Regions from separate parts of the Clostridium cochlearium genome, predicted to be linked through region 1. Evidence: predicted binding sites of a transcription regulator. Region 1 holds the regulator's gene; the other holds the start of a gene.
The links. The regulator HrcA, encoded in region 1, represses chaperone genes, less so after heat shock. The targets are predictions, from matches to a motif close to TGTTAGCACTCNNNNNNNNNGAGTGCTAACA.
Positions count from the first base shown of each region.

Region 2: groES (co-chaperone GroES) is a predicted target of HrcA. The motif match lies at 1,686-1,716, and genes of this name have one in related genera.

Region 1 covers NZ_LT906477.1:1,767,573-1,772,028, reverse strand. The annotation lists gene lepA (translation elongation factor 4) at 1-137, shown strand, start outside; gene hemW (radical SAM family heme chaperone HemW) at 207-1,355, shown strand; gene hrcA (heat-inducible transcriptional repressor HrcA) at 1,552-2,577, shown strand; gene grpE (nucleotide exchange factor GrpE) at 2,622-3,215, shown strand; gene dnaK (molecular chaperone DnaK) at 3,278-4,456, shown strand, end outside.
Region 2 covers NZ_LT906477.1:2,084,760-2,089,215, reverse strand. The annotation lists gene CKV72_RS10275 (TVP38/TMEM64 family protein) at 29-754, shown strand; gene CKV72_RS10270 (TIGR01906 family membrane protein) at 758-1,393, opposite strand; gene groES (co-chaperone GroES) at 1,767-2,051, shown strand; gene groL (chaperonin GroEL) at 2,092-3,717, shown strand; gene CKV72_RS10255 (prepilin peptidase) at 3,856-4,456, shown strand, end outside.

The DNA of each region.
Region 1 (4,456 bases):
AATGTTATGGTGGAGACATATCTAGAAAGAAAAAACTTTTAGAGAAACAAAAAGAAGGTAAAAAGAGAATGAGACAGATAGGATCTGTTGAAATACCACAAGAGGCATTTATGTCTGTATTGAAAACAGAAGATTAGAAATTAGTAAGGAAGATTGATATATCAATTTTCCTTATATTTTATGTTAAAGAGAAATAAGGTGATTTTATGAAAAAATGTTATGATAATAATAACGGAATAGGATTATATATACATATTCCATTTTGTAAAGAGAAATGTAAATATTGTGATTTTGTATCTTATGCTAATAAGGAAAATTTTATGAAACAGTACATAGAAGCACTATCAAAGGAAATCAAAAAAGAATGCCAAAGTAAAAAATTTAGAAGTATATATATAGGAGGCGGTACTCCTAGTTATGTATCCAATAAATATTGGGAAGTATTAAAAGAAAGTATTGAAAGTTTAGATAAAAGTAGAGATGTGGAATTTTCTATAGAAGCTAACCCAGGTACAGTAACAGAGGAAAAATTAAAATTATTTAAAGAATTAGGAGTAAATAGAATAAGCTTTGGGTTGCAGGCATGGCAGTATAATTTACTTAATAAATTGGGTAGAATACACAATGTAGAAGAGTTTTTACATAGTTATAAATTGGCAAGAAAATTAGGTTTTGATAACATAAATATAGATTTAATGTTTGGAATTCCAGATCAAAAATTAGAGGATTGGAAAGAAACATTAGAAAAAGTAGTAGAACTTAATCCAGAACATATTTCTTGTTATAGTCTTATAGTAGAAGAAGGCACTCCTTTTTATAAATTATATGAAAAAGGACAGTTGAATTTACCTAATGAAGATATAGAAAGAGACATGTATAGATACTCTATTGAGTTTTTACAAAATAAAGGATATCATCAATATGAAATATCAAATTTTGCTAAAGAAAATAAAGAATGTATACATAATTTAACTTATTGGGAATTAGGAGATTATATTGGATGTGGCTTAGCAGCACATTCATTTTTAAATGGGTATAGGTATTCAAATGTTTATAATATTGAAGAATATATAAAATTAATCAATGAAGATAAAGAAATAAAAATTAATATTTATAAAAATTTAATAAAAGATAATATGGAAGAGTTTATGTTTATGGGTCTTAGAAAGATAAATGGTGTAAATATAGATGAATTTTATAAAAGATTCCATAAAAACATATATGAAGTTTACGGTGACGTAATAATGAAATATGTAAATAATGGGTTGATTATAGAAGATCAGGGTAATATATTTTTATCTCCAACAGGAATAGAGATATCTAATAGTATAATGTGCGACTTTATTTTGGATTAAATCATTTCAGTTAGAAAAATAGAGCATTAGTGAGATAAAAGTTATAAAAGCTAAAAAAACTAAAAAAAATAATCACTATATAAAAATACAATGTGTATAGTAATTTGACAAATATAAAATAGAATGATATTTTTTAATCATAGCGATTAGCACTCAACAAGAGTGAGTGCTAATAAATGAGGTGATTATTATGGAAATGGATAAAAGAAAAATAAAAATACTTCAGGCTATAATTCATGACTACATTGAAACAGCAGAGCCTGTAGGTTCCAGGACCATAGCTAAAAAATATGATTTAGGTGTTAGTTCTGCTACTATTAGAAATGAAATGTCAGATTTAGAAGACATGGGTTACTTAGAACAGTTGCATAGTTCATCAGGAAGGAAACCATCAGATAAAGGGTATAGATTATATGTTGATAAACTAATGAATATTCAAAAGTTATCATCAGTAGAAGAGTACGCCATAAGGACTCATATAATAAATTCTGCTTTGTATGAAATTGAAAAAGTTATAAAAGAAGCATCTTCTATATTAGCAGATTTGACTAAGTTGACAACTGTTGTAGTGTCACCTTCATCTATAAAAAGCTACGTTAAATCTATTCAGTTAATAGGGTTGGATGTAAATACATTGTTATTAGTTTTAGTTATAGACACTGGCATAATAAAAAATAATTTAATAAGACTTAACAATAAAATAAAAATAGATGAATTAGTTAAAATAAATAACATATTAAATATTAAATTAAGCAAAATAAGAGTTGAGAATATAAATTTAGAATTTTTAAAAACATTGACAGAAGAATTTAAACAATATGAAAAATGGCTTAATGATATTTTACCGGTAATTTATGAAACATTATTGAATGATATAGATTCCAATGAAATACATTTAGAAGGAACTACAAATATATTTAATTATCCAGAATACAATGACATTGAAAGGGCTAAAGAATTTTTATCACTTATAGATGATAAAAATAAGATTAAGAATTTAATAAAAAGTGATGATAATATTACAATAAAAATAGGAAAAGAGAATTTTATAGAAGATGCTAAAGACTGTACCATAATAACAGCTGTATATAAATTAAAAAATAGACCACTAGGAAGTATAGGAGTCATAGGTCCTACTAGGATGCCTTATTCTAGAGTCGTCTCTATATTATCTACATTAGTAGATGAGCTAGACAAATTGTTAAAAGATGATAATATCTAAATGTGTAGCAAGAAATAAAAGAAATGAAATGGAGGCATGATTACATGGCGGACAAGAAATATGAGAATTTAGATATGGACTTGAAAGAAGAAAATTTAGAAGAAGCAGAAGTAAATGAAGATGAAGAATTTGAAAATGAGGAAAAAGATTTAAATAATAGCGAAGACAAAAATAAATTAGAAGAGGTAATATCTGAATTGAAAGATGAGAATGAGAAATTAAATAATGAAGTAGAGGCTTTAAAGGACAGATTATTGAGGATATCAGGAGAATACGATAATTATAGAAAAAGAACAGATAAGGAAAAAGAAATTCTTTATGTAGAGGCTTGTGAAGATGTTTTAAAGGAAATGTTACCAGTATTAGATAACTTAGAAAGAGCTATTTCAGCTAAAGGAGACATAGGGGATCTAAAAAAGGGAATAGACATGACTTTAAAGCAATTTGAAGATTCATTTAAGAAGTTAGGTGTAGAAGAAATTTCTACAGAAAATGGATTTGATCCCAATTTACACAATGCAGTAATGCATATAGAAGATAGCCAATATGGAGAAAAAGAGATAGTAGAAGTATTTCTCAAAGGCTATAAAAAGGGAGATAAAGTAATAAGACATTCTATGGTTAAAGTTGCAAATTAAAATAAAAATTTGAAATATATAAGTTTAGAGAAATAGAGTTAAACTTAAGGAGGTAGTTAATAATGTCAAAAGTAATAGGTATAGACTTAGGTACAACAAATTCATGTGTATCAGTTATGGAAGGTGGAAATCCAGTAGTTATAACAAATTCAGAAGGCGCAAGAACTACACCATCTGTAGTATCATTTCAAGATAATGGGGAAAGATTGGTAGGGCAAATTGCTAAAAGACAGGCAATTACAAATCCAAATAAAACTATAATGTCAATAAAGAGATATATGGGAACAGATCATAAAGTAAATATAGATGGGAAGGAATACACACCACAAGAAATTTCAGCTATAATACTTCAAAAATTAAAAGCAGATGCTGAAGCTTATCTTGGAGGAACAGTTACTCAAGCGGTAATTACTGTACCAGCTTATTTTAATGATAGCCAAAGACAGGCGACTAAAGACGCAGGAAAAATAGCAGGATTAGAAGTTCTAAGAATAATAAATGAACCAACTGCTGCATCTTTAGCGTATGGATTAGATAAAATGGATACAAATCAAAAAATATTAGTATATGATTTAGGTGGCGGTACTTTCGACGTATCAATACTTGAGCTAGGAGATGGAGTGTTTGAAGTTAAATCTACAAATGGTAATACTAAACTAGGTGGAGATGATTTTGACCAAAGAATAATAGACTATATAGCAGAAACATTTAAAAATGATACAGGAATAGATTTAAGAAATGACAAAATGGCTCTTCAAAGATTAAAAGAAGCAGCAGAAAAAGCTAAAATAGAATTGTCTTCATCAACACAAACAAATATAAACTTACCATTTATAACAGCTGATGCTACAGGTCCAAAACATATAGACATGAATCTAACTAGAGCTAAATTTAATGAATTAACTCATGATTTGGTTGAAGGTACATTAGAACCAATAAAGAAGGCATTAGAGGATGCAGAAATGTCAATAGGTGACATAGATAAGGTAATATTAGTTGGAGGTTCTACAAGAATTCCAGCAGTTCAAGAAGCTGTTAAGAAGTTTACTGGTAAAGAACCATCAAAAGATGTTAATCCAGATGAATGTGTTGCTATGGGTGCAGCAGTTCAAGCAGGAGTATTAACAGGGGATGTAAAAGATGTATTACTTTTAGATGTAACTCCATTAACTCTTGGAATTGAAACATTAGGAGGAGTAGCTACTCCATTAATAGAAAGAAATACAACTATTCCAACAAGA
Region 2 (4,456 bases), 320 kb from region 1:
TAAAAGAACATGTTCTGAGGGTGATTATGTGAAAGAATTTGGCAAAAATATAAGAACATGGCTGAAAAATAATAAAAATAATATTATTTTGTCTATAATTGTTATTATATTTTTATACGGAGCATACGAATATTATTCACAGTATTTTAAAGTGTTAAAAAATCCAGAAGAAGTAAAAAAAATAATTATGTCCTATGGAAAAAACAGTATTATTGCTTTTATAGCTTTGCAGGTAATACAGGTTGTATTGTTTTTTATACCAGGAGAAATAATACAAATAGCAGGAGGATATATTTTTGATTCTTTGTATGGGAGTCTATTCTCATTAATAGGTATAACTATAGGAGGAAGTATAGTTTTCTCCATATCTAGATTTTTTGGAAAGCCATTTGTAGAAAAAATAATATCTAAAAGGCATATAAAATACTTTACTAAAATATTAAATTCTCCAAAAATCAATTACATTGTATTTATACTATATTTAATTCCAGGTATACCTAAGGATGCATTAGCTTATATATGTGGAATATCTAATATAAAGTTTATGGATTTTTTAATTTATTCTTCTCTGGGGAGGTTACCAGGTATAGTTATTTCAACATATTTTGGTCAAAATATAAGTTCTAAGAATATTCCTGTACTGGTAGGTGTGGCAATATTAACAGTTATACTGGTTTTAATAGGCATAGTAAAAGGAAAGGGTATAGTCAACAATTTAAACAAAGAAAGCAATAAAAATAAAAAAAAGTTCTAGACTTTATATAGGCCTAGAACTTTTTTTATATATTTTTTTACAAATTACAGCAAAAACTATAATTAATATATTTAGAAATATAGCCATATGAAGAAAAAATCTTTCTGGCAATATATTTATAATTGGATCTTTATTAATGTCAAATAACCAAAAATCATTATTAAAAAATATTTTATGAAAATAAGTAAAAGCTTTATTAAAGTCTAATAAAAATGTAATCATAAGAACTATTGGCACAGAAAATAGTATATAGAAACTATAATGAAATACAATAAAATTATTATGTTTAAAAGAATAATAAATGATAAATATGGATATAATTCCAGTTATATAAAGCAATAACTTTATATTATAAAAAATATTTTTTACTTCATAAAAGTGCACTGTACCTTCAGAAGATGAAGTAAAAGATGGGATATTAAAATCCATATTTTTGGTAGATGTAATAAATTTTATAATATAGTCGTAATTAGATTTTATTTCACTATAGGATAGATTTGAAGAACTCTCTAGATTTAAAAATTTTATGTCAAAATAATACAGATATTTAAAATTAACTAATATTTCTATAGATAACAATATAAAAAATAAAGATAGAATCAAAGAAAATAAAATTTTATTAGGTTTTATATTATTCATAGGATACCTCTAAATTTAAATAAATATTTATTAATAAAAAGCTATAGATAACATTATTATTAGTAAAAGTTTTTGATTATATTATATATTAATTATATGAAGTTATCATATTTATTTTTAACTAAATCAATTTTTATTATAAAGAATAAATTAAATATTATATAGTAAAAGTTAGAGATATAGTAAAAAACATAGAAAAAGCTATATAATTATGAATAATGGCAGATAAAATCAAAATATCTTATAAGTTTAGACTTGATATTATAAATACTATTAATTATCATAATAATTGTATTAGCACTCAATATGAGTGAGTGCTAATAATAAAAGATAATAATTTTAATATTTTAAAATATATTAAGGAGGGGTTTAAATGAAAATTAGACCACTTGGAGACAGAGTTGTTATTAAGAGAATCGAAGTTGAAGAAACTACAAAAAGCGGAATAGTTCTACCAGGAACTGCAAAGGAAAAACCACAAGAAGCTGAAGTAATAGCGGTAGGACCTGGAGGAGTTATTGACGGAAAAGAAGTAAAAATGGAAGTAAAAGTAGGAGATAGAGTACTATTCTCAAAATATGCAGGTAACGAAGTAAAAGTAGATGATGTAGAATATACAATTTTAAGACAAGATGATATCTTAGCAGTGTTAGAATAAAACTTAAAAATTTACAAGATCAGATTTAGGAGGTATGGAAATGGCAAAGAGTATAATGTTTGGTGAAGATGCAAGAAGAGCTATGCAAAAAGGTGTAGATATGCTTGCTAATACAGTAAAAGTTACTATGGGACCAAAAGGAAGAAATGTTATTTTAGATAAAAAATTTGGAGCACCACTTATAACTAATGATGGTGTTACAATAGCAAGAGAAATAGAACTTGAAGATGCTTATGAAAATATGGGAGCACAATTAGTAAAAGAAGTTGCAACTAAAACTAATGATGTAGCAGGAGATGGAACAACTACAGCAACTTTATTAGCACAAGCAATAATAAGAGAAGGACTTAAAAACGTTACAGGTGGAGCAAATCCAATGCTTGTAAGACGTGGAATAAAAATGGCTGTTGAAGAAGCAGTTAAGGGTATAAAAGAAATTTCAAAACCAGTTGAAGGAAAAGAAGATATAGCAAGAGTAGCTTCTATATCAGCTGATGATAAAGAAATCGGTAAGCTTATAGCAGATGCTATGGATAAGGTTGGTAACGAAGGGGTTATCACTGTAGAGGAATCCAATACTATGGGAACAGAATTAGATGTTGTTGAAGGAATGCAATTTGACAGAGGATATGTTAGCCCATATATGGTAACTGATACAGAAAAAATGGAAGCCTCATTAGATGATCCATATATCTTAATAACTGATAAAAAAATAACTAACATACAAGAAATTCTTCCAGTACTTGAACAAATAGTTCAACAAGGAAAGAAATTATTAATTATATCTGAAGACATCGAAGGAGAAGCATTAGCAACATTAGTTGTAAATAAATTAAGAGGAACCTTTACATGTGTAGCAGTTAAAGCTCCAGGATTTGGTGACAGAAGAAAAGAAATGTTACAAGATATAGCTATATTAACTGGTGGTCAAGTAATCTCTGAAGAAATAGGAAGAGATTTAAAAGACGTAACAATAGATATGCTAGGAAGAGCAGAATCAGTAAAAATAACTAAAGAAAATACTACTATAGTTAATGGAAAAGGAAATAAGAAAGAAATTGAAGATAGAGTAAATCAAATAAAAGCTCAAATCGAAGAAACAACTTCAGAATTTGATGCAGAAAAATTACAAGAAAGACTTGCAAAACTTGCAGGTGGAGTAGCAGTAATAAAAGTTGGAGCAGCTACAGAAACTGAATTAAAAGAAAGAAAATTAAGAATAGAAGATGCTCTAGCAGCAACAAAAGCAGCTGTTGAAGAAGGAATAATTCCAGGTGGTGGAACAGCTTATGCTATGGTTATAAAAGAGGTAGAAAAATTAGACTCAGAAAATCATGACATAAAATTAGGTATTGACATAATTAAAAAAGCATTAGAAGAACCAGTAAGACAAATTGCATGCAATGCAGGAGTAGAAGGTTCAATAATTATAGAAAAAGTTAAAAATAGTGAAGATGGAATTGGATATGATGCTTTAAATAATGAATATGTAAATATGATAAAAGCAGGAATAGTAGATCCTACAAAAGTTTCAAGATCAGCATTACAAAATGCAGCATCCGTAGCATCAACATTCTTAACAACAGAAGCTGCTATAAGTGATATTCCAGAAAAAAATGATAAACCAATGCCAGGAGCTCCTGGAATGATGGATGGAATGTATTAATAGGTAATATATAGTTTTATAAAACTGTTAACAGATAAATATCTGTTAACAGTTTTATTTTTGTCTTAATTATTGTTAATTAAATCTAGAAAGTGGATATAATTATAGAAAATTAAGAAGTTGGGAGATAGAATAGCTATGAGTATATTTATGTTTATATATGGAACAATAATAGGCAGTTTTTTAAATGTCTGTATAAATAGAATACCTAAAGGTAAAAGTATATTATATCCAGCATCTCATTGTGAAAATTGCAAAAATAAAATAAAAATTAAAGATAATATTCCAATTGTAGGTTATATAAAGTTAGGAGGAAAATGTAGGCATTGTAACGTAAAGATACCTATACAGTATTTACTTATAGAATTTTTTACAGGAAGTATGTTTTTACTTTTATATTTTAAGTATGAATTATCTTTTGAATTTATTAAGTACTGTATATTTATATGTTTTTTAATAATTGTTGCAATTATAGATTTTAAAACAAAGTATGTTTATTTTAATACTATACTTACAATAATATTTTTAAGAATAGGTTTGTTTTTTATGGAAGGAGATAAAATAAACTTTATATTTTATAATTATTTTTTAGCAGGTTTTATGCCAGCGTTAATAATATGTATTATAATATTATTAACCAATGGAATGGGATGGGGTGATGTAGAAGTTATTTTTATATCAGGTGTTTTTCTAGGATTAAAACATTGCTTTTTATTGCTTTTTCTCAGTTTCTTTATAG